2 regions of the Serinibacter arcticus genome follow, and region 2 is predicted to be linked to the other one. Evidence: riboswitches for the same ligand, from Rfam matches in the RefSeq annotation. Region 2 holds a riboswitch; the other holds the start of a gene.

Region 1 (14,295 bases), 820 kb from region 2:
CGCCCGTCGCCGTCGCAGGGATCACCGGCATCACGGCCGGCGCGGCCGCCGTCGGCATGGCGGGGGTGCACCTGGGGCGCCTGCTGAGCACCGGCCCGCAGGCCGCGCAGCTGCGTGACTTCCTCGCCTCCGCCACCCCCGCCGCGGACACCGGGCGGGCGGCCCCGACCCAGATCGACCACCTCCGAGTCTCCGGCCTCACGCACACCTACCCCGGCCGCGACTCCCCCGCCGTCACGGGCGTGTCCGTCGAGGCCCGTCGGGGCGAGGTGATCGCCCTGGTCGGCGCGAACGGCGCGGGGAAGACGACGGCGCTGCGCGGTCTGCTCGGCCTGCTCGAGGTCGACCGGGGGACGGTGACGCTCGACGGCGTGGCACCGACCGACGTCGGGACGTCGGCGTGGTTGCAACGGTTCGGCACCCTGGTGCAGGAGTTCGAGCGCTACGAGTTCTCCATCCGACGCAACCTTCTCCTCGGCGCGGAGGGACGCACCGTCGCGGACGAGGAGCTCTGGAGCGCCCTGGAGCTGGCGGGACTGGCGGCGTTCGTACGCGGCCTGCCCGACGGCCTCGACGCGATGCTGGGTGAGCAGTGGGGTGGGACGGCGCTGTCGGGCGGTCAGTGGCAGCGCCTCAGCCTCGCGCGCGTGGCCGTCCGGAACGCCCCGGTGTGGGTCCTCGACGAGGCGACCGCCGCCGTCGACGCCGAGAGCGAGGAGGCGATCCTCGGACGACTGGTCGCCGACCGGGCGCGCCGGATCACGATTCTCGTGTCGCACCGGGCCTGGACGCTGCGCGACGTCGACCGCATCTACGTCCTCGACGACGGCGTCGTCCTCGAGCAGGGCAGGTTCGAGGACCTGCTGGCCAGGGGTGGCCACTTCGCCCGGCTCTTCCGCCACCAGCTGGGCGAGCACGGTCTCGAGGGGAGCTGACGGGGTCTCGAACGACGCCGATTCGCGCCGCGTCCGCCTCACGACCGCCGCAGGCGGCGAGTTGTCCACAACGGCGAAAGGATGACTAGCCACGCCATATGACGTCGCCCTAGGTTGCTTGCCAGGGGGGTGGCCATGGCCGTCGGAACAGCTCAGCTCGAGGCCGAGGTGCGAGAGCTCGTACGTCGTCGCGGCATCGACCCGGCGCGCGACACGACCGCGTTCCGCGGCCTCGTGGCCGACGCCGTCATCGACTACGAGGAGCGGGTGCTGCGCGGCACCGCTCCGGCCCTGCCCGACTCCTCCACCGCCGCCAAGACCGTCCTCGACGCCGTCGCGGGCCTCGGCCCCCTGCAGGTCTTCCTGGACGACCCGACCGTCGAGGAGCTCTGGATCAACGCCCCCGGGCGCGTCTTCGTCGCGAGGAACGGCGTTCCCGAGCTCACCACGGTCCTGCTGACCACCGACGAGGTCCGCGACCTCACCGAGCGCATGCTGCGCCCGAGCGGGCGTCGGCTCGACCTGAGCACCCCGTTCGTCGACGCGACGCTCACGACCGGCGAGCGCGTCCACGTCGTCATCCCCGACGTGACCCGCAGCCACATCGCCGTCAACGTCCGCAAGTACACCGCCCGCGCCCAGCACCTCGACGACCTCGTCGCCCTGGGGACCCTCCCCGAGCGCGCCGCCGCCTTCCTGGACGCCGTGGTCGCCGTCGGGCTCAACGTGGTCGTCAGCGGGGCGACCCAGGCCGGGAAGACCACGATGCTCGGCGCCCTGTGCGGCTCGATCCCCAGCTCGCAGCGACTCATCACGTGCGAGGAGGTGTTCGAGCTCCAGCCGGGGGTCCGCGACCACGTCGGCATGCAGTGCCGCCAGCCGAACCTCGAGGGCACGGGCGAGATCACCCTGCGTCGGCTCGTGAAGGAGGCGCTGCGGATGCGTCCCGACCGCCTCGTCATCGGCGAGGTCCGCGAGGCGGAGTCCCTCGACCTGCTCATCGCCCTGAACGCGGGCCTGCCGGGGATGGGAACCGTGCACGCCAACAGCGCCCGCGAGGCCGTCCACAAGCTCTGCATCCTCCCGCTGCTCGCCGGGTCGAACGTGTCCAGCACGTTCGTCGTGCCGACCGTGGCCTCGGCCATCGACATCGTCGTCCACATGGAGCTGGACCGGTCCGGACGACGGAGCGTGCGGGAGATCCTCGCCGTCACCGGGCGGGCCGAGGGTGGCGTCGTGGAGACGTCCGACCTGTTCCACCGGTCGGCCACCGACCCGCTCGGGCACCTGACCCGGGGTAACGGCTACCCCAGCGGCGAGGAGCGGTTCGAGCGCGCGGGCCACGACCTCGCGGCTCTCCTCGGCGACCGGTCCGACGACGGGTGGGCAGCCTGATGGGCGCGACGATCGGGCTGCTCCTCGGCGTCGGGCTCCTGCTGATGTGGTCGGCGACCTGGCGCGACTCGCTCGTGTTCACCACCCCGGTTCGGGTACGGACGGCGTGGGACGACCTGGCCGCCCGGGCCGGGATGCACACGGTGACCCTGCCGGCGTTCGTCGGCGTCAGCCTGGCCCTCGCCCTGGTGGTCGGGGTCGTCGCCCTCGGGACCGGCAGCGCCCTCAGCGTGGCGGTCGCCTTCGCCGTCATCGTCGCCGTCCTCCCCCTCGTCTACGTGCGGTCGCGGGCGAGGCGTCGCCGGATCGAGCTGGGTCAGCTCTGGCCCGACGTCGTGGACGACCTCACCTCGGCGGTCCGCGCCGGGCTCACCCTCCCCGAGGCCATGGTCGCGATGGCCGAGCGCGGTCCGGAGGAGCTGCGCGCCGACATGGCCGTCTTCGCCGCCGAGTACCGCGCCTCCGGCCGGTTCCTCGACGCCCTCACCGTGTGGCAGGAGCGTCTGGCCGACCCCGTCGCCGACCGGCTCGCCGCCACCCTCCGCGTCGCCACCGAGGTCGGCGGGACCGATCTCGGCCGGATGCTGCGCACGCTGTCGGAGTTCCTGCGGACCGACCAGCGCACGCGCGGGGAGCTCGAGGCCCGCCAGTCGTGGACCGTCAACGGCGCGCGGCTCGCCGTCGCCGCGCCCTGGCTCGTGCTCGCGCTGATGAGCGGTCGGGGGATGTCGGCGTCGGCGTTCGACACCCCCGCCGGTATCGGGCTGCTGGCGGGCGGGGCCGTCGTCTCGGCGCTCGCGTACGCGGTGATGCTCCGGATCGGCCGGCTGCCCGAGGACCCACGCGTCCTGCGGAGCCGGCCGTGAACGCCGTCGGAGCCCTCGTCGGGGCGGGGGTCGCGAGCGGCGCGCTGCTCGTGGTCAGCTCCTGGCGCGCGGCCCGACCCACGCTCGCCGAGCGGGTGGCGCCCTACGTGGGCAGCCGCTCGGCGACCTCATCGTTGCTGGCCGCGCCGGTCGCGCCCCGCACCCTCCGCACCGGTCCCGGCCTCGCCAGGGCGCTGGCCCCGCCCGTCGTGACCGACCTGTCACGTCTCCTCGAGCACCTCGGCAGCTCGACCGTCAGCATCCGCACCCGGCTCGCGATGCTCCCGGACCGCGGCGGCGTGGACGGCTTCCGCGTCGAGCAGGTGCTGTGGGCCGCGATCGGACTCCTGGCGGGCCTCGTGATCGCGGTCCCGCTCGCCGCGACCCGTGGCCTGCAGCCGCTGCCGGTGGCCGCGCTCGTGCTGCTGGGCGCCGTCGGTGGCGCCCTGGCCCGGGACTGGGCGCTCTCGCGCCAGGTGCAGGCCCGCGAGCGCCGGATCGTCGCCGAGTTCCCCACCGTGGCGGAGCTGCTCGCGCTCGCCGTCGGGGCCGGGGAGTCACCGGTGGCCGCCCTGGACCGCGTCGCCCGGACCGTCGACGGCGCCCTCGCCGCCGAGCTCGACCGCACCCTGGCCGACGTCCGCGCCGGCGCGACCGTCGCGCAGGCCCTCACGTCGCTCGGCACCCGCAGCAACCTCGCCGCCGTGTCCCGCTTCGCCGACGGCGTCGCGATCGCGATCGAGCGCGGCAGCCCCCTGGCGGACGTGCTGCGCGCCCAGGCGGCCGACGCCCGCGACGCGGCCAAGCGCGAGCTCATGGAGTCCGGCGGCCGGCGGGAGATCGCGATGCTCGCCCCGGTGGTCTTCCTCCTGCTGCCGCTGACCGTCGCGTTCGCCCTCTTCCCCGGCATCGCCGCGCTGAACCTCACCACCCCCTGATCACCCACCCCCTGACCGACGACCCCTGACCGACGACCTCCTGACCGCCCACCCCCTCCACCCTCCCGAGAGGAATCCCGATGTGGCACTCCCCGCGCACCGCCCCGACCAGCACCCGACCGTCCGCGAGACGGCCGACCTCCACGACCACGGCGGCGCTCCTGGCCGCCCTGACCGTCACCTTCCTCACCTCGGCCACGAGGCTGCGCGACGCCGTCGACCGGCGCGTGGACGACCCCGAGCGCGGCGACGTGCCCGGGTGGGTGATGGTGACGCTCATGACCGCAGGCCTCGTGGCGGTCGTCTGGGTGCTCGCCGACGACTGGATCCGCCAGCTCTTCCAGCAGGCGGTCGATCGCGTCTCCGGTCCCTGACCTCGCCGCTCACCCGCGCCCGCACCCGGCTCACGAGCACGGGGTCCGAGCGGGGCTCCGCCATCGCCGAGACGGTCCTGGTCGGGGCGCTCGTCCTCGTGCTGGTCCTGGGACTCGTGCAGCTCGCCTACGCACTGTGGGTGCGGACCGTCCTCATCGACGCCGCCGGCGAGGGGGCGCGGTACGCCGCGCTGCTCGACGGCGACCTCGGCTCGGGCGAGCAGCGCGCCCTCCAGGTCGCGGCGTCCGGCGTCACCGACGGCTACGTGGACCACGTCGACGCGAGCGTCACCTCCGAGGCGGGTTACGACGTCATCGTCGTCGAGCTGCGCGCCCCCGTCCCCGTGATCGGCCTGCTCGGGCCGACGGGAACGCTGTCGGTCGCGGGCCGGGCGGTGGTGGAGCAGTGACCCACCTCCGGCGACTCCCCCGGATCCTGCGCGACGGACCGCACGCTGCGGCACCGGGCGACGGCGAGCGCGGCAGCGCGGTCGTGGAGTTCCTCGGCGGTACCGTCCTGCTCGTCGTTCCGCTCGCCTACCTCGTCCTCACGCTCGCGCAGCTCCAGGGCGCCGCCTTCGCCGCGGAGAGCGCCGCGCGCGACACCGGCCGGCTGATGGCGACCGCCGACGACCCCGGGGACGCGGCCGCGCTCGCCGCCCGCGGGGTCGAGCTCGCGTTCGCCGACCACGGGATCGAGATCGACGGCGAGCAGGCGCTCGAGGTGACCTGCTCGCCGTCGTGCACCGCCCCGGGGGCGACGGCGCACGTCACGATCGCCGCCGACGTCCCGCTCCCGTTCTGGCCGGGTGGCGGGCTCACCGTGCCCGTCACGGCCGAGGCCGTCACCAGCATCGACAGCTACCGGGAGCGGTCGTGATCGCGGGCCTGCTGCGCCGTCGCCTCCGCCCCGGCGACGACACCGTGGGCAGCGCCGACCCGGAGAGCGGTCGCATCCTCGTCCTGACGATCGGTGCGCTCGCCGTGGCCGCCTCCCTGATCGCGGCGATCGCCACCGCGAGCGCCGTCTACCTGGACCGCAAGGCGCTCCTGTCGCTCGCCGACTCGACCGCGGCCTACGCCGCCAGCCAGATCGACGAGCGCTCCTACTACGGCGGCGACGACCTCGCGGTGACCGACGAGTCCGTGAGCGCGTCCGCCGCGGACTTCCTCGTCCAGGCGCCTCCGTCGCTCACCGACGCCCCCGGGCTGCAGCTGGCCGACCCCACCGGGACGCCCGACGGCGGAGTCACCGCCGAGGTCACGCTCACCGCCCTGTCGCGGCCGTCGTTCCTGCCGTGGGTGCTGGCGCCCTGGTCCGAGGGCATCCCGATGACCGTGACGGCCTCGGCCCGGGCGTCCTGACGGCAGGGTCGGGCGGCGAGCGGCGGTGGGAGCACGGCTGCCCCTGCAGCGTCAGTCCGTCGCAGTCGAGAATTCCACCGGTTCGCCCCCGATGGCGACCGCCCGATCGCCGAACCCCGGGTCGAGGCCCCACAGACCCCAGCGCTCGTCACCCCCTCCCAGCACGTAGAACGCATCGTCCACCGGACCTCGCGCCTCCCAGAACTGGACCCACTCCGCCTTCTGGTCGAGCGAGTCGAACTCCAGCAGCACGACCGCGGGTCGCTCCTGACAGATCCGCACCGTCTCGCCGGACTCGCCTGTGTCGCCGGCACCGAGGTCGCCCTCGCACCCGAGCGCCTCGTGCAGCTCCTGCTGGCCCGTGCCCGACCGCGGCCGCTCCACCTCGACCGCCTCGGCGTCCGCCGTGGCCGAGAAGATCGAGGTCTCCTCGTTTCCCGCTCCACGGCGGAGGGAGAACGTCCAGCCACCCCACTCCTCGCCGTCGCTGAGCTGGTCGGAGGAACCTGGGTATCCCGTCGCTTCCGCGAGGCAGCTCATCCCAGCGACGACGGAGAAGGCGACACCCAGGTCCGGAAGATCACCGCCGGCGATGTCGTCGGCATCGACGTCGCCCGCCGCTCCGAGCGACCTGGCGTCAGCACCGAGAACTTCGATCAGAACGTCCGAGCCATCGAGTCGAATGAGGTCGCCGCCCGCTCGCGAGCAGGACTCGTACACCTCTTCCGCCACCTCGACATTCCCTCCCCCGGCACAGCTGGACAGCACCAGCGTCAGGACAGCGATCGCTCCGATGAGCGGACTCGTCTTGGGCACGAGGTCTCCTTGCTGGGACGTGGGTGGAGGCCTGCTGGTTCGGAAAGCCTGCACGCGAACGGGTTGAGTGGCCATTGTCGACCAGGAACCCGGGCGACGCTCGGCCGTGACCCACCGTGTCGACCTCCGTCAGGCGATCACCAGCACCGTCGCGACCACCCCCGCCAGTCCCACGACCAGCGCCAGGTCCTGCCACCCCAGCGCCACCGGCCGCCACACCGTGCGCGGCCCGGAGCCGAGCCCGCGCGACTCCAGCGCGAAGGCGATCCGCTCGGCGGAACGGATAGACGTCACCAGCAGCGTGAACGCGCAGCGCGCCAGCATCCGCGGCCCCGTCCGCGGCCGCCCCGCCCGCCGACCCCGCTCGCGCAGCGGCGCCCGCACCGCGTGCGCACGGGTGATCGTGCGCCACTGCTGCGGGAGCACGCCGAGCAGGCGGTAGCCCGCGAGCAGCGAGTAGGCCACGCGCGGGCTCAGCCGCGCGTGCTGGACCAGGCTGACCATGAGCCGACGGGGATCCACCGTCAGCACGAGTGCCACCGAGCCCACCCCGATCACCATCGTGCGCAGCGCGAGCGCGGAGCCGATCGTCAGGCCCTCGACGGTGACGCGCACGGGCAGGTCCGGCCAGAGCTCCGTGCCCGGACGGGCCAGCGCGTTCACCGTGACGAGCCCGATCGCGAAACCGACGAACGGGAGCTGCGCGAGCAGGAAGCGCCCGAGCCCGGGCCGCGCCCCGACCAGCACGCCCACCACCAGCACGGCCCAGAGCACCGCGAGGGTGACCGGGTCGAGCAGGAACAGCGTGAGCACGGACAGCGCCACGAGCAGCGCCAGCACGACCGTCGGGTTGCGCCGGGCCAGCCAGGACGACGCCGGTCCGCGCGCGTCAGCGGGATCGGCGCCCACCGCGCGGACCGGGATCGCCGGCCCGCGCGCCGCCGTCGTCACCCCGGCCGCCTCCGCGCCACCCGACCCGACCGTCGCCGTCACGCCGCCACCGCCACGTCGTGCGCGAGCTCCTCGAGAAGCCGCAGCGCCGGCCGCACCGGCACGTCGTGCTCCACGAGGAAAGCCAGCAGCGGCGGCACGACCATCCCGGCGGAGGCGAGCGCCACCGGATCCCGCAGCAGCTCCTCGGGGGTGAGCACGGCGGCCACCCCGCCGTCGGCCAGCACCACCACGCTGTCGGCGCAGGCGGCCACGGCCCGCAGGTCGTGGCTCGTCAGCGCGACGGCGAGGCCGCCGTCGGCCGCCTCCCGCAGCGCGCCCATCGCCACCGCCGTCGCCGCCCGGTCGAGCCCGTACCCGGGCTCGTCGGCGAGCAGCACCGGTCGGTCGTGCACGAGCATCGCCGCGAGGCTCAGCCGCCGCTTCTGGCCGCCCGACAGCGCGTAGGGGCTGTGCTCCGCCCAGTCCGCCAGGTCGAACCGCGCCAGCGCGTCGGCCACCCGCGACGAGCCGTGCGGCAGACCGAACGCGATCTCCTCGCGCACCGTCGCCCCCACGAGCTGGTGCTCGGGGTCCTGGAACACCAGTCCCGGGCGCGGCCCGTCGACGGTGCCGGCGGCCGGCCGCTCGAGCCCGGCGAGCGCGGCCAGCAGCGTCGACTTCCCGGCGCCGTTCGCCCCGACCACCGCGACCAGCTCGCCCGCGTGCAGATCGAGGTCGACACCGGTCAGCACCGGTCGCCCACCCGCACGAATTGTCAGGCCGCGGGCACCGAGCACCACGGGACCACGCTCCGCCGTCGCTCCCACGTCGCCCGGCCCCTCGGACGCCGTGAGCGCGAGCAGCGCGCCCCGCACGTGCGGCGAACCGAGCCCGCCCCCGAGCCCGAGCAGCGCCTCGAGCTCGGCGTCCAGCGGCAGCCAGCAGCCCTGGCGCAGCAGCTCGCGCCCGTGCTCGGCGAGCACCCGCGCCGTCGGACCGTCAGCCAGCACGCGTCCGGAGCGCCCCAGCGCCACGGTCCTCGCGGGCAGCGCCGCCGTTCCCCCGGCCGCCCACTCGTCGAGGCGGTGCTCCACGAGGACGACCGCGACGTCGTCACCCACGCGCGCGACGGCGTCGCGCACCGCGGCGACGCCCGGCGCGTCGAGCATCGAGGTCGGCTCGTCGAGAAGCAGCAGCCGAGGCGCCGTCACGGTCGCCGCCGCGAGCGCGACGCGCTGCAGCTCTCCTCCCGAGAGCTCCCCGCTGGCGCGCTCGCGCAGGTGGGCGGCCCCCGCCGTCGCGAGCGCCGCGTCCACCGCCGGGCCGATGAGGTCCCGCGGCACGGCCCGGTTCTCCAGCGGCAGCGCCACCTCGTCGGCCACGAGCGGCAGGCAGACCCCGCTGACGGGGTCCTGCGCGACGGTGCCGACGTGCTCGCAGACACCGATCACCCCGGCCGTGACGGGGTCGGTGCCGGCGATGCGAACCGTTCCGGTCACCCGCGCGCGGACGTGCTGCGGCACCGCCCCCGCGAGCGTGCGCAGCAGCGTGGTCTTGCCCGATCCCGAGGGCCCGAGCACGAGCACGTGCTCCCCGGGGCCGAGGGTCGCGGTCAGCGGGCCGACGCCGTCGCCCCCGGGCAGGACCACCTCGAGCGCGTCCGTCTCGACGACCCCTCCGGCCGCCTCAGCGCTCACGACGCACCAGCTCGGGCTCACCGGCGCCGTCGGCGCCATCAGCAGCGGCACCCGCGCGCCGCTCCCGCTCGGCCGCCTCGCCGATCGCGTAGTTCGCCAGCACCCCGGTGCGCAGCAGCCCGTCCACGATCACCTTGGCCAGCAGCCCACCGAGGATCACGCCCGACAGCGCCTGCACCCCGAACCGGACCAGCACGAGGTCCTGCCCGAACCACCCGAACCGGAACGCCGACCAGAAGAACACCAGTCCCGCGCCCATCAGCCCCGACAGCGCGTAGCGACCCCAGCCGAACCTCCGGTAGCGCCCGAACGCGAACGGCAGCTCGCTCCCGACGCCCTGGATGAACGCCGCGACCAGCAGCATCGGCCCCACGGCGCTGCCGAGGAAGACGACCTCGATCACGGACGCGAGCACCTCCGCGAGGATGCCGACACCGGGCCGGCGGACGATCGCGATGGCGATGGGGGCCACGAGCAGCCAGCTGCCGGCGAGGAAGTGCTGGGCCAGGTCGCCTGCCGGTCCCATCGCGATCGACAGGGCCGTCCAAGCCTGCACGAAGGCCCAGTAGAGGAACCCGAACACGGTGCCGAGCACCACGACGAGCACGATCTCCTTCAGCGTGAGCCGGCGGCGGGGCACGAGCGCGCTCATCGGACGACCTCGCCGTCGATCGCGCCGTCGGTCGCACCGGCCGGAGCCGCGTGGTTCGGGCTGTTCAGCGAGACCTGCAGGTGGCTGGTGACGTGCTGCACGCTGCGGCCCACGAGCACCCAGCCGGCGACGGCGGTGGCGAGCACGTCCCCCAGATCGCCCTCGAGCCGGGTCACGAAGTGCTCGGACCCGCGGAACGTGCCGAGCTCGCGGGCGTGGTCGATCGCCGCGTAGATGTCGCGCATGTGGTCCGGCTCCGGGGGCGCCGCCCCGTCCGGCCCGACGGCGGGGGCCGCGTCCGCGAGCGGGTACAGCGCCCACTCGGCGGCGGCGAGGCGCCCCGTGGTGCGGGTCGGCGGCACGCTCGCGCCGCGCGGTCCGGCCCCGCCCGGCCGCTCGCACACCACCTCGCCCGGGCAGCCGCGCGAGAGGTGGACGGTCAGGGTCACGTGGTGGCCGGTCGCCGCGAGCGCCGCACCGAGGTCGGTGAGGTAGCGCAGGAGGTCGGTCTCGGACCCGCCGACATAGGTGGACACGTCCCCCGTGCTGAGGACGAGGCCGTCGGTCGACACCTCGGCGAGCGCCCGCGTGAGGACGTCGACGTAGTCGTCGGCCATGACGGAGGCCGTGACGCGAGCGCCGACCCCGAAGGTCAGCGGATCGCGCGTGAGGTCCCCGGCGGAGGGCCCGGCGACGGGGGTGGTGGGGGTGGGACTGGTGAGCAGCATGCGACGCGCCTCTCGGGCAGCGGCGGCACGGGCGCGGACGGCGGTCGTCACGCGTAGCTTCCTGCGCCGGCATGATCCGGATCAGGTTCGACGGTCGGAGTTGGAGAACTCCCTCTCAGCCCAGCTCACTGGACTCCCGTGCTCACGGACGACCCTAGCCGGGTGACGCCCCGGCGACACCCGTGGTCCGCGGGGTGAACCCTCGCGCAACAGCACGTGAACGTGCACGACTTGCACCCATCGCACGTGGACGTGCGCCTAACGTCCCGAACGTGCTCATTACCCAGCTGGCCGCGAGCCACGGCCCGGCCCTCACGCCGACGGACCGTCGACTCGTCGCCGCCCTCCAGACGCAGCCCGACCGGGCCTCGTACTGGCGCGCCCACGAGCTCACCGACCCGCTCGGGCTGCACCAGTCCTCGGCCACGCGCCTGGCCCAGCGGCTCGGCTTCGACGGCTACCCGCAGCTGCGGGACGCGCTGCGCGAGGACTACCTCGCGGGCGACGGCCCCTCGCAGCGCTTGCGCGGCCGCCTCGAGCGTCACCCGGACGGCGACGTCCTGACCTCGTTCGTCGACGACGAGTCCGCGGCACTCGCCGCGCTCCCCCGCCACGTCACCCAGCCCGAGCTCGACGAGCTCGCCGACCGGATCCTCGCGGCCCGCGAGATCCTCCTGTTCGCCCAGGGCAACGCCACCGTGCTGGTCGACCTGCTCGCCCGTCGGCTCGAGCGGTTCGGGATGCGCACGGTGCGTCTCGTCGGCTCGCGCCGAGACCTCGCCGAGCGGCTGTCGCGGCTCGAGCGCGACGACGTCGTCCTGGCGTTCGTCTTCCGCCGGGCGCCGGCCGTCCTGGGCCCGCTGCTCGCCGTCGCGACGGCGGCCTCCGCGGGCACCGCGATCGTCACCGACACCGTCGTGTGGTCCTCACCGCGCCCCGACCAGATCGTCGCCGCACCCCGCGGCGGCGCCGACGACTTCCTCTCCCTGACCGTGCCGATGGCGATCGTCAACGCCCTCGTGCTGACGATCGCCCGTCGGGCCGACGACGGGGCGCTGCAGTCGCTCGACCGTCTCGGCCACCTCCTCGAGCAGCTCGAGGCCTGACCTCCCCGACCTGCCTGACAGCACCGCCCCACCCAGCACCACCCCACCCAGCACCACCCCATCCAGCACCACCCCACCCAGCGCCACCCCTCGCAGCACCTCCCCCACCCCGCGCCCGACCGAAGGATCAGCCATGCCTCGCCGTCACCGCACCGTCCCCCTCCTCGCCCTCGCCCTGCCGCTCACGCTCGGCCTCACCGCCTGCTCCGGCGCCGCGTCCGCCCCCGCCGACGACACCGACTGGGACGCGCTGTCCCACGACGAGCTCGTCGAGCTCGCGGAGGCCGAGGGCACCGTGTCGGTGTACGCCTTCACCAGCCGGATCGCCACGATCGAGGAGTCCTTCGAAGCCGCCTACCCCGGCATCGACGTCGTCGCCACGGACATCTCCTCCACCGAGCTGATCACCCGGCTGGCCAGCGAGCACCGCGCGGGCAGCACCACCGCCGACGTCGCGTACGTCTCCGACGCCCCGGTGGTGGTCACCGAGCTGCTCGCCGACGACGTCCTGCTCCCCTACGTCCCGGCCCGCGTGGCCGACCAGCTGGCGCCGGAGTTCACCGCGCCGCTGGTCGCGAACCGGCTCTCCACCAAGGTGCTCATGTACAACGAGGAGGCCCACCCCGACGGCGCGCCGGTCGCCAACCTCTGGGAGCTGACCGAGCCCGCGTGGAGCGGCAAGGTCGTGCTGGTCGACCCCAACGTCCGCGGCGACTACCTCGACCTGATGACGGAGATGTCGCTCCGCTCGCAGGAGATGGCCGATGCCTACGAGGACCACTTCGGCACGCCGATCGAGCTGGACGAGGGCGTCGAGGACGCGGGGCTGCAGTTCGCCGTCGACCTCTACGCCAACGACGCCGTGCTGGTGGACGACACGGACACCGTCAACGCGGCCGTCGGCGCCACGGGTCAGGCTGACCCGCCCGTCGGCTTCACCTCGTACTCCGACCGTCGCGACAACTCCGACGAGGGCTGGGCGCTGCAGGTCGCCGCGGGCGTCACGCCGTCGCCCGGCATCGTCTTCCCGGCCATGCTCGGCGTCACGGCCGGCGCCGAGAACCCCGCGGCCGCCCGGCTGCTGATCGACTTCATGATGGGCGACGACTCCGAGACCGGCGGCGACGGGTTCGCCCCGTTCTACGTCGCCGGCGACTACCCGACGCGGGACGACGTCGTCGCCCCGGCCGAGGCCGTGAGCCTGGACGAGCTGGGTGGCTGGAGCATCGACCCCGAGGCCTCCGCCGAGCGCCGCTCCGCCGTCGCCGACTTCCTCCTGACGATCCAGTGAGGTCCGCCCTCACGGGCGCCCTGCGCGACGCGCGACGCCCCATCCGCTGGCTGGCGCTCGGCGTCCTCGCCGTGCTGGTGCTGCTCGTCGCTCTGCCCCTGGTGGGCCTGGTCCGGGCGACGCTCGGACCCGCCGGGAACGGCGCGTGGACCGACGTGCTCGCCAGCCCGATGTCGCAGAACCTGTTCTGGATCCCGCTGCGCAACTCGCTGCTGGTGGGGCTCGGCACGGGGCTGCTGTCCACGGTGCTCGGCGCGTTCCTGGCCTGGGTCGTCGTGCTGAGCGACGTGCCGGGCCGCAAGGTGATCGGGGTGCTGTCGACCATCCCGTTCGCGCTCCCGAGCTTCGCGATCGCGCTGGCCTGGGAGAGCGTCTTCCGCAACGACCGGGTCGGCGGCGCCCCCGGGCTGCTCGCCTCGCTCGGCGTCCCGGTCCCCGACGTGCTCTCGTGGGGCGCGGTCCCCGTCACCCTCACGCTCGTGGCCCACTACTTCTCGCTGTCGTTCGTCGTCATCGCCGCGGCGCTGGCGAACGTCGGCGGCGACATCCTGGCGGCGGCCGAGCTGACCGGCGCGAGCCGGGCCCGGGTCGCCGTCCGGATCGCCCTGCCGGCCGTCGCGCCCGCCGCGCTGTCCGGCTTCCTGCTGGCCTTCGCCGAGGGCGTGAGCAACTTCGCGGTCCCGGCGCTCCTGGGGCTGCCGGTCCGCTTCCAGACCCTCAGCACCCGGCTGTACGGCGCCATCTCCACCGGCGACACGGCCCGCGGCTACGTCCTGTCGATCCTCCTGGTGGTGATCGCCGCGGCGGTGCTGTACCTCGGCACGCGGGCCACGGCCGGCCGCTCCTTCGCCACGATCACCGGCAAGTCCACGCGGCCCCGCACCATGACCACGGGCCCCTGGCGGTGGCCGCTCGCGGCGGTCGCCGCGACCCTCGTGCTCGTCACCGCGATCGTGCCGAGCATCGTGCTCGCGATGAGCACCTTCCTGCGCCGCACCAACCGGCTCGACGGCGGACTCACCCTGCACTACTGGACAGGCACCTCCGACCCCGGGATCGCGCAGGGCGTCCGCGGCATCCTGCGCGACCCGACCGTGCTCAACGCGCTCGGCGGCACGATCGCGCTCGGTCTCGCCGTCGCCGCCGGAGCCACGCTCCTCGGCCTCCTCGGGGCGCACGTCCTGACGCGGCTGCCGCGC
Region 2 (14,295 bases):
GCGAGCTGCGCGAGGAGCTCGGTGTGGAGATCACGTTCGGTTCCCTCGTCGCCGGGCCGAACCCCGACCAGACGTGGCCGATCCACCAGGGCCACACGATGCTCGTGTGGACGGTCGAGATCACGGCCGGTCCGCCCGCGCCCCTGCAGGACCACGACGAGCTGCGCTGGCTCGAGCGCGACGAGCTGCGCTCGGTGCCCTGGCTCCCGGCCGACGTGCCGATCGTCGACGCCGTCGCCGACGCCGTCTTCGCCTGACGGGGCCGCTGTGCCCCCGATCGGTGGGCACCTCTCCCCTGAACGAGTTCTCACCACGTCACCGAGCGCTGTCCTACCGTGGGATCACGCCCCGAAACGAAAGTGCCCCATGAGCTCCTCGACAGTGACCCCCGACCGACCGGCCGGACCGACCAACCCGCCGATGCCGCCGCTCGTCTACGTCCCGACGACGGACGAGGCCGACCCCGCGCAGCGCCGGATCCTCATGCACACCGTCGAGGACGGGCGAACGGCGCTGTACGTCTACTCGGCGATCGACCGGCTGCACCGGTTCTACCTCGCGGACAACCACTGGATCGTGCTCGACGTCGCCGGCCTCCAGAAGGCCTTCGACGCCGCGCCGTACGACCTGCTGTTCGTGGACGTCAGCCCGGGGCTGCAGGAGATCGAACCGGAGCCGGCCCGGTGACCGACATCGACGTCGAGCTCGACGACCTCCGCACGATCTCGACCGTCCTCGGTGACCGCGCCACGACGCTGCAGGGGATCCAGGTCCCCGACGGTCCCGACGCGGGCATCGTCTCCGCCGTCATCACCTCGCTGCTGGGTCAGCTCACCACGAGCGTCGGGAACATCGCGTCGTCGCTGACCGCCGCCTCCGAGTCGGTCGGCCGGGCCCGCGAGTACTACCAGCTCGCCGACGCCGAGGCCTCCGCCACGCTCGAGGAGATCGACGCCGCGATGGAGGACCAGTGAGCGACGTCGACACCGAGATCACCGGTAGCCCGAGCTCGATCCGCGGGACGGTGACCTGGCTCCGCGACACCCTCGCCCCGGCCGTGCAGGCCGCGGCCGACGACCTCACCAGCGCCCGGCTGCTGGCGAGCGAGGGCTGGCAGGCGACGGCGGGGTACGCGTTCTGGTCGACGGCCACGCGCGCGATCCGCACGACGGACGACCTCGAGTCGTCGGTCCGCAGCCTCGCCGACGACGTCGACGACTTCGCCACGAGCCTCGAGCGCTGCCTGGAGGACATGCGGCAGGCGCGCAACGACGCCCGTGACGGCGACCTGGTGGTCAACACCTACATCGTCCGCGACCCGGGTCCCGGCCCGGCCTTCCCGACGATGCCGACCGATTCTGCGGACACCCAGGCGTACGACACCTACTGGCAGGCCGATGCGGCCTACCAGGCGCACCAGGAGAAGGTCAGGGTCTTCATCGCCGTCCGCGCCGAGGCCGACCGCGTCGACCGGGCCTACCGGACGGCGTGCGAGAAGCTCAACGGCGACATCACTCCCGGCGCGCACGCGTCGTGGATGGTGACGATCGGCGAGATCCTCGGCGACGGCGTCGTGGCCCGGTACGCGATCGACCTCGCCCAGCAGGCGCACGCGCTCAACACCCGCGCGGACGAGCTCTTCGCCATGGGGCAGCAGCAGCTCGACGACATCGCGAACAACAGCGGGTTCTGGGACCGGCGCTACCGCAACATCAGCTGGCTGCCGGGCTGGCTCGACCAGAGCCGCATCGAGGCGGACCGGCTCGCGGCGCAGGGCCTCATGGACCAGGCCGACGACCTGCGGACCCAGGCGGCGAACCTCGAGCCGGGTCGCACCTCGCGGATCTTCCGCACGGCCGGCAAGATCCTCGGTCCGCTGGGACTGGGTCTCGGCGTCTACAACGACTGGCAGGAGGGCGAGAGCGTCGAGCAGATCGCCGTCTCGCAGGGCGGGTCGGCCGCGCTCGGCGCGCTGGCCGGCATCGGGGCCGCCGCCGGGACCGGCGCCCTCATCGGCTCGGTCGTTCCGGGTGTGGGCACGGCGGTCGGTGCGGTCGTCGGCACCGTCATCGGCGCCGGCGTCGCGATCTTCGCCGACGGCGCCATCGACTCCTTCTTCGAGAACGGACCCGACGTCGGCGAGGCCTGGAACTCGGGGGTCGAGGCGCTCGGGGACACGGCCGAGGCGATCGGCGACTTCGGCGGCAGCGTCGTCAGCACGGTCGGCGGCTGGTTCGATTGACCGCCGCTCGCCGGGCGTCCCCCGTCGCCGTCGGTGCGCTCGTGCTGCTCGGTGTGCTCGTCGTCGCCGTGGGGTGGGCCCTGACGAGCCGGGGCGCGCTGTCGTCCGTGGTCTCCGGCACGCTGGCCATGACGCTCGGGGTCACGGTCCTGCTGTCCGCGGTCTCGCTCCAGCGCCGCCCGATCGAGGCGGATCGCGCGCGGTCCGACCGCGCCCTGGCGCCGCGGCCCGACCAGATCGACGGCGAGCCGGCGATGCGTTTCCCGCGCGGCGCCGGCTCGTCGCGGGTGCTGGCGTTCGCCGCGCTCGGCGTGCTGGGCCTGTGGGCCGTGGTGATGATCGTGCTCGCGATCGTGCGCGGTGCACCGCTGTGGCTCGTGCTCCTGGTGCCGTGGGCGGTCCTGGTGCTCGGCGGACCGGTGCTCGCGGCGACCGGCCGCCTGGCCCCCGGCTCCGTCTACGTGACCCCGACGCGGGTGGTCGACGTCGACCGCGGCGGTCGCGCCGAGATCGCGCTCGTCGACGTCGACCTCGTCACCCCGATGGCCGACCGCCTGCTCCTGCGGCCGCGCCGCCCCGGGGCGGTCGTCGTCCGTCGCGAGGCGGGGCCGTGGTCGCGACGACCGCGCACCGACCTGCTGGTCGTGGAGACCACCGGGCTCGGCGGCGGCAGCGAGCTGCTGGCCGACCACGTGCGGGGTGTGCAGGGTCCTCGGCGGTAGGCTCGTCCTCGAACGACAGGGGAGCGCCCCACCGGCCCGATCACTCGATCGACGCCGGACGCGCTGAGAGTGCGGCCCAGCCGCAGACCCTCGAACCTGCTCCGGTTAGCACCGGCGAAGGAAGTCGGGAATTCTCTCCCCGGTGCGCACCCGCGCGCCGGGCCCTCCCACGCACCTCTGGGAGGACCACCGCATGACCCCCACCACCGCGCGCCCGCGCCTCCGCCGTCGCCCGCTGATCGCGACGGCGGCGCTCACGTCCGCCTCGCTCCTCGCCCTCGCGGGCTGCTCGCTCGGCGGCGGCTCGCCCGCGCCGAGCGCGACGAGCAGCCCGAGCGACTCGGCCACCGACTCCGGTGAGCCGTCGGGCGAGGGCGCGTCGCCGTCGTCGTCCATCACGCTGGTCACCCACGACTCGTTCAACCTCAGCGAGGACGTGCTCGCGGCGTTCACGGAGGAGACGGGCATCGCGGTCACGCAGGTCGCGCCCGGCGACGGCGGCGCGCTCGTCAACCAGCTCGTGCTGACCAAGGCCTCGCCGCTGGGGGACGTGGTGTTCGGCGTCGACACGACGTTCGCCTCGCGCGCCGTGGACGAGGGCGTGTTCGCGCCGTACACCTCGCCCGCGCTGCCGGCGAGCGCCGAGCAGTACCTGCTCGGGGACGCGCTGACGCCGATCGACGTCTCCGACGTCTGCCTCAACGTCGACCTCGGCTGGTACGAGGAGAACGGGCAGGAGCCGCCCGCCTCCTTCGACGACCTGGTGCTGCCCGAGTACGCGGGGCAGACGGTCGTGACCAACCCCGCGACGTCCTCGCCCGGGCTCGCGTTCCTGCTCGCCACGATCGGGGCCAAGGGCGAGTCCGGCTGGGTCGCCTACTGGGAGCAGCTGCGCGACAACGACGTGCTCGTGGTCGACGGCTGGTCCGACGCCTACTACGTCGACTTCTCCGGCGGCGAGGGCGAGGGTGAGCGCCCGGTCGTGCTGTCCTACGCCTCCTCCCCGCCCGTGACCATCGGCGACGACGGCGTCCCCACCACCGCCGCGCTGCTGGACACCTGCTTCCGCCAGGTCGAGTACGCGGGCGTGCTCGACGGCGCCGCGAACCCCGAGGGCGCGCAGGCGTTCGTCGACTTCCTGCTCTCGGAGCCGGTCCAGGCCGACGTCCCCGAGCAGATGTACGTCTACCCCGTCGACGCAGGCGTCGAGCTCCCGGCCGACTGGGCCGAGTTCGCGCCGCTCGCGAGCGCGCCGTGGGACGTCCCGGCCGCCGACATCACCGCGAACCGGAGCGACTGGATCGACACCTGGACGCAGACGGTCCTGGGGTGACAACCATCCGCGAGGCCCTTCGGGTCCGTTCCCGAGGCCGTTGCGGCGTCGTCGCGAGGCCTTTCGGGTGCGCTGCGGTGACGCCGTGGTGACCACAACGGCCTCGGATGCGAGCCCGAAGGGCCTCGGGAACGGACCCGAAGGGCCTCGCGACCGCGCCAGAAAGGCCTCGCGAAGGCTCTCGTGGGCGACGGCGGGGCGCACGACGGCGTGGACCCTCGCCGTCGTGCTCCCGCTCGCCTTTCTCGGCGTGTTCTTCGCCTACCCCGTGGCGACCCTGGTCGCGCGCGGTTTCGTCACCGACGGCGTGCTCGACCTCGGCGGCTTCGCGGAGGTGCTCGGCAGCGCGCGCACGTGGCGCGTCGTCGGCCACACGCTCGGCCAGGCCTCGCTCGGCACGGTCATCGCCGTCCTGCTCGGCGTCCCCGGGGCGTACGTGCTCTACCGCCGCACGTTCCCGGGGCGCCGCGTGGTGCGCGCGCTGGTCGCGGTGCCGTTCGTGCTGCCGAGCGTGGTCGTCGGCGTCGCGTTCCGCGCGCTCCTCGCGCCCGCGGGCCCGCTCGGCTTCCTCGGTTGGGACCGCACGTTCCCGGCGATCATCGCGGCGCTGGTGTTCTTCAACTACGGGCTCGTGGTCCGCATGGTCGGCACCGTGTGGGAGCGCCTCGACCCGCGCACCGAGCAGGCGGCCCGGGCGCTCGGGGCCTCGCCGCTGCGTGCGCTGCTGACCGTGACCCTTCCGGCGCTCGCGCCGGCGATCGCCTCGGCCGCCTCGCTCGTCTTCCTCTTCTGCGCGACGGCGTTCGCCGTCGTCCTCGTGCTCGGCGGCTCGCGCTACGCGACCGTCGAGGTCGAGATCTGGCTGCAGACCACCCAATTCCTCGACCTGCGCGCGGCCTCGGTGCTGAGCGTGGTGCAGCTGGTGGTCGTCGCGCTCGCCCTGACCGTCTCCGGCCGCGCCCGTCGCAGCCGCGAGCGCGCGCTCGCCCTGGTGGAGACCTCGCGCGCGACGGCGCCGCTGCGGCTCGCGCTCGGGCGCGGTCGCGGGGGCTCGGGGCTGGACGTCGCGGCCGCCGCGCTGACCGCCGTCGTCGTGGGCCTGATCGCGCTGCCGCTGCTGACGATGCTCGTGCGCTCGTTCCGGCACGACGGCGCGTGGACGCTGCGCCACTACGCCAACCTCGCCACGACCGGGGACCGCGCTCTCAGCGTGAGCGTCTGGCAGGCGACCGAGAACTCGCTGAGGATCGCAGTGGACGCGACGATCATCGCCGTCGTCGTCGGGGTGGTGCTCGCGCTCGTGCTCTCCCGCCGGCCGCGTTCGCGCCTCGGCCGCCGGGGGATCGGCGCGCTCGACGCGGCCGTCATGCTCCCGCTCGGCGTCTCCGCCGTCACCGTCGGGTTCGGGTTCCTGATCGCCCTCGACCGGCCGCCGCTCGACCTGCGCAGCTCGCTCCTGCTCATCCCGATCGCGCAGGCGATGGTTGCGATCCCGCTCGTCGTGCGCGCCGTGCTGCCGGTGCTGCGCGCGATCGACCCGCGGCTGCGGCAGGCGGCCGCGACGCTCGGCGCCGGCCCGGGCCGGGTGCTGCTCACCGTGGACGGACCGCTGGTGCTGCGCTCGCTCGGCCTCGCGGTCGGGTTCGCGTTCGCCGTGTCGCTGGGGGAGTTCGGCGCGACGTCGTTCCTCGCCCGCCCCGATCGGCCCACCCTCCCGGTGGTGATCTTCCGGCTGCTCGGCCGGCCCGGGGACGGGAACTACGGCATGGCCCTCGCGGCGTCGGTGATCCTCGCCGTCGTGGTCGGGCTCGTGATGACGACGGCGGAGCGACTGCGCCCCGCCCACGCGGGAGAGGTGTGACATGGGCGGTCAGGAGTCGGGGCTGAGCGTGCGCGACGCCGTCGTGCGCTACGGGGAGGGGACGCGGGCGACCACGGCCGTCGACGGCGTCGACCTCGCCATCGCGGGCGGTGAGGTGCTCGCGCTGCTCGGACCGTCGGGCTGCGGCAAGTCCAGCCTGCTGCGCGCGATCGCCGGCCTGGAGCCGCTCACGGCGGGGTCGGTGGCGTGGGACGGCGAGGACCTCACCCGCGTGCCGACGCACCGCCGCGGGTTCGGGCTGATGTTCCAGGACGGGCAGCTCTTCCCGCACCGCGACGTCGCGGGGAACGTCGCGTACGGGCTGCGCGGGACGGAGTGGGGTGCGTCGAGGGCGGTACGGGCCTCCCGCGTCGAGGCGATGCTGGAGCTGGTCGGGCTGGCGGGCTACGAGCGCCGCGCGATCGCGACGCTGTCGGGCGGTCAGGCGCAGCGGGTGGCGCTCGCGCGATCGCTCGCGCCGTCGCCGCGGCTGCTGCTGCTCGACGAGCCGCTGTCCTCGCTCGACCGTCGGCTGCGCGAGGAGCTGGTCGGGGAGCTCGGACGGGTGCTGCGCGCGGCCGGGACGACCGCGCTGTACGTGACGCACGACCACACGGAGGCGTTCACCGTGGCCGACCGCGTGGCCGTGATGCTGGAGGGGCGGCTGGCCCAGGTGGCGACGCCGGACGTGCTCCGCGCGGCGCCCGCGAGCGCCGAGGTGGCCGGGTTCCTCGGGGTGCCGCTCAGGGCGTGACGGGGGTGGGTGGGGTCGGCGGATTGCCGCGGGAGGAGAGCGTCGAGCCGACGCTCGCCGCGACCACGACGGCGACGGCGAGCGCCTGCACCCAGGTCAGCGTCTGGGACAGCAGGAGGAACCCCGCGAGGCACGCGACCGCCGGTTCGAGGCTCAGCAGGATGCTGAACGCGCGGGCCGGCAGGCGCCGCAGGGCCGCGAGCTCGAGCGTGTAGGGGATGACCGAGGCCAGCGCGGCGGTGCCGGCGGCGATGAGGAGCAGGTGCGGTTCGGTCACGACGCCGACCGCACCGCCACCGAGCGGGGCGACCGCCGCCGTCGCGACCACCATGGCGACGGCGAGTCCGCCCATCCCCGGGACGCGAGCGCTGACCCGGGCGTTGGCGAGGATGTAGGCGGCCCAGAAGGCGGCGGCGACCAGGGCGAGGACGACGCCGACCGGGTCGAGGCCGCCGACGGGGCCGTCGCCGCCGTCGCTCTCGCCGGGATGGCCCAGGCCCAGCGCCACGATGCCGGCGCCCGCGACGAGCACCCAGACCGTGTCGCGCCAGCGCCGCGTGAGCGCGGCCGCGAGCACGAGGGGGCCGAGGAACTCGATCGTGACGGCGATGCCGAGCGGGATGCGCGCGATCGAGGCGTAGAACGCCCCGTTCATGCCGGCGAGCGCGAGACCGAGGGCGCCGACGGCCAACCACTGCGCGCGCGCCCAGGTGCGCACGCGGGGCCGGAAGACGGCGAGCAGGACGATCGCGGCGATCCCGAGGCGCAGGAGCGTGGTGCCGCCGGGGCCGAGCACGGGGAACAGCTGGGCGGCGAACGCGGCGCCGAACTGCAGCGAGACGCAGCTGCCGACGACCATGAGCGCGCCGACGCCCGTGCCGCCGCCGCCATGGGCGATCGCGAGCGCGGGTGGTGGGGTCGTCACGGGGTCCATGGTGGCGGACGGGACGCCCGGGCCGGACCCGTGTCCGCAACGGCGGATGGTGGCCGCGACCTTGTGGCTGGGGAGGCGTGGCGACGGCGCCCTTGTGGTCGCGATCCGGGCGGATTCGCGACCACAGGGGCGCGGTCGCGCGGCGCGGTTACGCTGACCCCGTGCCGATCGAGCCCGCTGCCGCGACGTCCGGGCCGCCCGGACCCCGAGGGATCTCCGGCCCTCCCGCCCTCCGGCTCGACGGCGTGGGCATGGTGTTCGAGGACGGCACCCGCGCGCTGACGGGCATCGACCTCGCGGTCGCGCCGGGCGAGCTCGTCACGCTGGTCGGCCCGTCGGGCTGCGGCAAGACGACGATCCTGCGCCTCGCGGCCGGCCTCCTCGCGCCCACGGAGGGTGAGCTGACCGTCGCGGCCGACGCGACGACGTCGTTCGTCTTCCAGGACCCGACCCTGCTGGAGTGGCGCACCGCGCTGCGCAACGTCGAGCTCGTGGGCGAGCTGCGCGGCCTCCCGCGCGAGGAGCGGCGCGCGCGGGCGCTGGCGGGGCTCGACGCCGTCGGGCTCGCCGACGCCACCGCGAAGCATCCGCGCCAGCTGTCTGGCGGGATGCGGATGCGCGTCTCGATCGCCCGAGCGCTGGTCTCGGAGCCGGAGCTGGCGCTCTTCGACGAGCCGTTCGGCGCGCTGGACGAGATCACGCGGCTCCACCTCCAGACGCTGCTGCAGGACCTGTTCGCCGCCCGACGGTTCGGGGCGCTGTTCATCACGCACTCCGTCTCCGAGGCGGTCTACCTCTCCGACCGCGTCCTCGTGATGGGACCCGGCACGATCGCGGCCGAGGTGCCGGTTCCGTGGGAGCACCCGCGCTCGCCCGAGGTGCGCTACACCGCCGAGTTCGCGGAGCTCACCGGGCACGTCTCCCGCCTGCTCGAGGAGGCGTCGTGACGCGCCGTCGGGGGTTGCCCGGCTGGGCCACCCAGATCCTCTCCGTGCTCGCGGCGCTCGCCGGCATCGGTGTGATCTGGACGTTCGTCAGCCTCGTCGTGCTCAGCCCCGAGCGCCGGTTCCTGCTGCCCCCGCCGCACGAGGTTCTCGCGACCCTCGGGAACCCGACGATCATGCAGCCCATGCTCGCGGCCCTGGGTCGCACCAGTCTGGTGGCGCTGCTGGGACTGGCGCTCGCCGTCGTGATCGGTCTCGCCTGGGCCGTGGTGATGGCGCAGTCGCGGTGGGCCGAGCGGATCCTGTACCCCTACGCCGTCATCCTGCAGACCGTGCCGATCCTCGCGCTCACCCCGCTGATCGGGATCTGGTTCGGGTACGGGATCCCGGCGCGCGTGGTGGTGGCGGTGATCATCGCGATCTTCCCCGTCATCTCGAACACCTTCTTCGGCCTGACGTCGGCCCCCAGCCGGGCCTCGCACGACCTCTTCACGCTGGCGCGTGCGACGCGGTGGCAGCGGCTGACGAAGCTGCAGGCGCCGGCCGCCGTGCCGTCCGTGTTCACCGGGCTGCGGACGGCGGCCGGGCTCAGCGTGATCGGCGCGATCGTCGGCGACTTCTTCTTCCAGCAGGGCGACGTCGGGATCGGCGGGCTGCTGCGGGTCTACACGCTGCGGCTCAACATGGAGGCGCTGCTGACCGCCGTCGGGCTGACGGCGCTGTTCGGCGTGGTCGTGTTCTCGGTGTTCGCGGCGCTGGACCGGGCCGTCGTCGGGCGCTGGTACGGGTCGCCCGCGGGGCGCTGACGGCTGGAACCACCCCCGCGAGGGGCGGCAACCACCCCCGCGAGGGGCGGCAACTACCCCCGCGAGGGGCGGCAACTACCCCCTCGAGGGGCGGCAACTACCCCCTCGAGGGGCGGCAACTACCCCCTCGAGGGGCGGCAACTACCCCCTCGAGGTAGCGGGTCAGCGGACCTGCGTGACCTCGAACTGCATCCGCGGGTGGGCGTAGTACTCCTGCGACTCGACCAGGCGCAGCTCGCGCTCGCCCGAGTCGTAGGTGTCCTGCAGGAGGTCGAAGACCGACGACGTCGTGCGGGCCAGCGCGTCGGCCGCGTCACCCGTGCGGCGGTAGTGCGCGGTGAACAGCGCCGCCGTCACGTCCCCGGAGCCGTTCGCCTTGAACGGGATGAGCGGCGTCTGAACGATCCACGCGCCGTCGGGCGTCACGGCGAGCATCTCGATGGTGCCCTCGGGGCGGTCGGGACGCTCCACGCTCGTCACCAGCACCGTGGAGGGGCCCATCGCGCGGGCCGCGTCCACGGACTCGAGGGTCGACTCCAGCGACAGCGGCTCCGTCCGCGTGAGGAAGCCGAGCTCGAACTGGTTCGGCGTGATGATGTCGGCCGCCGGGACCACGCGGTCGCGCAGCAGCTCGGGGATCGCCGGTGCCACGAAGCAGCCGGACTTCGCGTTGCCCATCACGGGGTCGCACGCGTAGATCGCGTCCGGGTTGGCGGCCTTGACGCGCGCGACGGCGTCGAGGATCACGTCGCCGATGCCCTCGCCGCCCTGGTAGCCCGAGAGCACCGCGTCGATCTGGCCGAGCACGCCGCGCTCCTCGATACCCGTGATGACGGCGCGCACGTCCTCGGGCGCGAGCAGCGGACCGCGCCACGCGCCGTAGCCGGTGTGGTTGGAGAAGTGCACCGTGTAGACGGGCAGCACCTCGACGCCGATGCGCTGGAGCGGGAAGACCGCGGCGGAGTTGCCGACGTGGCCGTAGGCGACGGAGGACTGGATCGAGAGGATCTTCACCCCGACAGGGTATTCCTCCCTCGCGCGCGTACGATTCGCGTTGCCGCTGAAATCGCCAGGAACCACCGGCTGGTTCCCCAGAGCCCGAAACGGATCCACCTCATGACCCCCAGACTCGCTGCCCCCACCCTTGCCCTCGTCGTCGCGACGGCGACCCTCCTGTCCGCCTGTGCGCCCACCTCCGCGGGTGGCGACGGCGAGGGGAGCGGCTCCGACGCCCCCGCCGCCGAGGCCGGTTCCGCCCTCGACCTCGCCGATGTGTGTCCCGCCACGGTGGTGATGCAGCAGGACTGGCAGCCCCAGTCCGAGCACGGCGCGATGTACGAGCTGGTCGGCAACGGCTACGTCGTCGACAACGACATCAAGGCCGTGCGCGGGCCGCTGGTCGCGCAGGGCGTGGACACCGGGGTGGAGATCGAGGTCAGGGCCGGGGGCCCGAACGTCGGGTTCCAGCGCGTCAGCGACCTGCTCTACCTCGACACCGACATCCTCGTCGGCGCGGTGAACACCGACCAGTCGATCCAGGCCGCCGCGGACGGACGCCCCGTCGTCGCCGTCACGAGCCAGCTCACGCTGTCGCCGCAGATCTACATGTGGGACCCCGCCAGCCACCCCGGCGCCGAGACCATCGCCGACGTCGCCGCCTCCGGCGCGACGATCGTCACCGGCGGCGAGATCATCCCGTCGCTGCTCTCGGACCAGGGGATCGTGTCGATGGACCAGATCGACACGTCCTACGAGGGCACGCCGCAGCGGTTCGTGACCGATCCGTCGATCATGCAGCAGGGCTTCGGCACGAACGAGCCGTTCGTGTACGAGAACGAGATCGCGCAGTGGATGAAGCCGGTCGCGTTCCAGTACCTGCACGAGCTCGGGTACTCGATCTACCCCGAGCCGATCACGGTGCGCGAGGCCGACGTCGAGGGTGAGGCCGACTGCCTCGAGCGACTCGTGCCGATCCTGCAGCGCTCGCAGCTCGACTTCCTCGCCGAGCCGGAGCGCACGAACGCACTCATCGTCGACCTGGTCGAGCAGTACCAGACGTCCTGGACCTACTCGGCGGAGGCGGCGGCGTTCTCGGTCGAGACGCAGCTCGGCGACGACCTCGTCTTCGACGACCCCGCCTCGGGCGTCTTCGGGATGATCGACGGCGACCGGGTGGCCGAGACGGTCGAGACCTTCGTGCCCGTCCTCCAGGCGACCGGCTCGCTGCCGGCCGATGCCGACGTCGATCCGACGGCGCTGTACGACAACCGGTTCATCGACGAGGGCGTGACGGTGGCGGGGGTGCTCGGGGACGGCTAGGTCGGTTCGCCGACGTGCCGAGACTCCGGCACGCGGGCATACTGGCCCCGGGGATCAGCGGCGCCCGTGCCGCTCGAGCGGGGACAACCAGATGTCGCCGTCTTGTGAGGACCCGTTTCCATGCCCCGTGGCAGCCGTTCCGCCTTCCCCCCGCTCCCGCGTCCGCGGCTGCTCGCCGAGCTCTCGGACGCCGTCGACTCGTCGGTCGTCCTGCTGAGCGGACCCGCCGGTCTCGGCCGGACGACGGCCCTGGAGCAGTGGTCGGAGTCGACCGGGTTCCCGTGGGTCCCCCCGCATCCTCGGCTCGACGGCGAGCAGATCGTCGCCGAGGCGACGCGCCTCGTGGGGGAGGTCGACGACGGACCGGTCGTCGTCGGGCTCGGCGTCGAGCGCCCCGACCTGACCGCCCTGGTGGCGAGGCTGCTGGCGGCCTCGGGGCCGCGGGACGGTCGGGTGGTCGTGGTGGTGCGCGGCACGGCGTCGCCGTCGAGGGACCTGGCTCGGCTGGCCGAGGTCGGGATCGCGGCTCCGCGTGTGCTCAGGCCCGTCACCTTCCACCTCACGCCTCCGGAGATCCGGCAGCTCGCCACGCTGCGCGGGGTCGTGATGGACGATGAGGACGCCTGGGCGATCCACCAGGCGACGGGCGGCTGGGTCGCCGTCGTGAGTCGCCTCGTCGACCGTCTTGTCCGTGAGGAGGACGAGGACGCGACGGACGGACCGGGTGATCCCGCCCCCCGACCCGCCGGAGGGAGCTTCCGGCGCCGGCTGGATGAGGCGACGACGGCGACCGCGGAGCTCGTCGCCCAGGTGGGTCTCGAGGATCTCGCCACCCCGGAGCTGGCCGTGGTGCTCCTGCGGGCCGCGCTCGCGCCCCAGGTTCCCGCCGCAGCCGTGACCGTGCTGTCGCGGGACGTCGGAGTGCCGACCGGGCTCCGCGACCTCCTCGAGTCCCGACTCCTCTCACCCGTCGGCAGTGAGGGCGACGTCGCCGTCACGCCGTCGCTGCGGGCGTTGCTGACCCTCGCGGGGCCTGCCCCGAGCGGTCCCGACGGGTCGAGCCACACCCAGGACCTCGCCCGGGTGCTGTGGGCCGTCGACCGTCCCGACCGGGCCGTGGGAGTGCTCGTCGAGCACGGCGAGCGCGAGGCTCTCGCCCGACTCCTCGCCGCCGACGTCGCGACCGTTGACCGCCTGGACGCCGGGCTTCTCGGTCGGCTCTTCACCGATGCCGAGCTCCGGGACCGGCCGCCCCTGGCGCTGGCGGTCGCGCGATCCCTCGTGGACCTCACCCACACCGGTCATCCCGGGGTGGTGGAGCCGGCCCAGGTCCGCCGCGCGCTCGGTCTCGTGGAGCGTGCCGAGACGTCGTCCGTCGCGCTCGGCCCTCGGGAGAAGGTGGTGGCCGAGCTCGTGCTCGGAGTGATCGCCCGGGTCGACGGCGACCACGCGGAGTCGCTGGCGCGGCTGGCGGGCGCGGCGGCGGAGGGACGTGACGTCGACGATCCCGTGCTCCGGGCGGGAGTCCTGACCCAGCTCGCCTTCGCCCACCTGGCGACCGGTGACTACCCGGGGGCCCAGGTGGCGCTGCGCTCGGCGGCCGCGCTGCCCGAGGGCAGCCTGGCGACGCTGCTGGCGCGCGCCGGGGGCGAGTTCGTGGCCGGGACCGTCGGCGTTCCCGCCGCCATGACCGCGCGCGGGGACGAAGGAAGCCTCGAGGCGATCCCGCTGCCACGGCTGCGCAGCTACGGGCGGGCCTACCGGCAGCTCGCTCAGCTCCGCACCGACGAGTCGGCCGCCGAGCTGCGCACGGGCTTCGGTCCGGTCGGGGCGGAGCCGGACCGCGACCCGCTCGTCGTCGAGGTGCTCAGGCTGAACCTCGAGACCGTTCTGGGCCTCGTGACCGGGACGGAGGATGCGGCCCTCACCCAGCTCGACGTGTTCGCCGCAGCCACGGGGCGACGTCGGTTCTCCGCGTACGAGCGGAGCCTCCTGCGCTCCTACCGGGTGGAGCTCCTCACGGCCCGCGGGGACCTGGACGAGGCCGCCGCCGTGGGCGGGGGACCCCCGCACTTCACGTTCGAGCACCGCGTGCACGCGCGGCTGCTGTGGGAGTCGGGCCGGCTCGAGGAGGCGGCGGCGGTGCTCGGTGGGGTCGTGACGGACCCGCGGCTGTACGCCGGTCGGCACTCCGTGTGGGCACTCGTGCTCCACTCGCTGGTGGAACGGGATCTGGGGCACCGGGCGTCCTCCGACGCCTCCCTGGTCCGGGCGCTGGCGCTCGCGACCCGGACGGGCACGCTCGTTCCCTTCGCGCGCCACGGCCGGACGACGACGGTCCAGCTGTTGCGCCAGATGCGCACGTTGACGCTCGACCCGA

Evidence for each region. A riboswitch is a leader RNA that binds a small molecule or an ion and turns the genes downstream of it on or off. The one in region 2 is predicted to bind thiamine pyrophosphate.
Region 1: it holds a riboswitch for thiamine pyrophosphate, as region 2 does, so the genes downstream of both, C8046_RS05825 (Ykof family thiamine-binding protein) here and C8046_RS09535 (thiamine ABC transporter substrate-binding protein) in region 2, are expected to answer to the same signal.

The regions. Positions count from the first base shown of each region.
Region 1 is NZ_PYHR01000002.1:1,260,400-1,274,694, forward strand. Features, by position in the region: gene C8046_RS05770 (ABC transporter ATP-binding protein) at 1-935, shown strand, start outside; gene C8046_RS05775 (CpaF family protein) at 1,071-2,330, shown strand; gene C8046_RS05780 (type II secretion system F family protein) at 2,330-3,196, shown strand; gene C8046_RS05785 (type II secretion system F family protein) at 3,193-4,134, shown strand; gene C8046_RS18030 (hypothetical protein) at 4,215-4,508, shown strand; gene C8046_RS19180 (TadE/TadG family type IV pilus assembly protein) at 4,607-4,918, shown strand; gene C8046_RS05795 (pilus assembly protein) at 4,915-5,388, shown strand; gene C8046_RS05800 (hypothetical protein) at 5,385-5,873, shown strand; gene C8046_RS05805 (hypothetical protein) at 5,925-6,764, opposite strand; gene C8046_RS05810 (energy-coupling factor transporter transmembrane component T family protein) at 6,819-7,682, opposite strand; gene C8046_RS05815 (ABC transporter ATP-binding protein) at 7,679-9,319, opposite strand; gene C8046_RS05820 (ECF transporter S component) at 9,309-9,971, opposite strand; gene C8046_RS05825 (Ykof family thiamine-binding protein) at 9,968-10,750, opposite strand; TPP riboswitch at 10,741-10,849, opposite strand; gene C8046_RS05830 (MurR/RpiR family transcriptional regulator) at 10,972-11,805, shown strand; gene C8046_RS05835 (ABC transporter substrate-binding protein) at 11,939-13,096, shown strand; gene C8046_RS05840 (ABC transporter permease) at 13,093-14,295, shown strand, end outside.
Region 2 is NZ_PYHR01000002.1:2,082,522-2,096,816, reverse strand. Features, by position in the region: gene C8046_RS09560 ((deoxy)nucleoside triphosphate pyrophosphohydrolase) at 1-257, shown strand, start outside; gene C8046_RS09555 (SAV_915 family protein) at 367-687, shown strand; gene C8046_RS09550 (hypothetical protein) at 684-974, shown strand; gene C8046_RS09545 (hypothetical protein) at 971-2,242, shown strand; gene C8046_RS09540 (hypothetical protein) at 2,239-2,964, shown strand; TPP riboswitch at 2,972-3,104, shown strand; gene C8046_RS09535 (thiamine ABC transporter substrate-binding protein) at 3,158-4,297, shown strand; gene C8046_RS09530 (ABC transporter permease) at 4,524-6,158, shown strand; gene C8046_RS09525 (ABC transporter ATP-binding protein) at 6,160-6,912, shown strand; gene C8046_RS09520 (EamA family transporter) at 6,902-7,846, opposite strand; gene C8046_RS09515 (ABC transporter ATP-binding protein) at 8,008-8,793, shown strand; gene C8046_RS09510 (ABC transporter permease) at 8,790-9,596, shown strand; gene pdxY (pyridoxal kinase PdxY) at 9,759-10,610, opposite strand; gene C8046_RS09500 (hypothetical protein) at 10,713-11,915, shown strand; gene C8046_RS09495 (LuxR C-terminal-related transcriptional regulator) at 12,036-14,295, shown strand, end outside.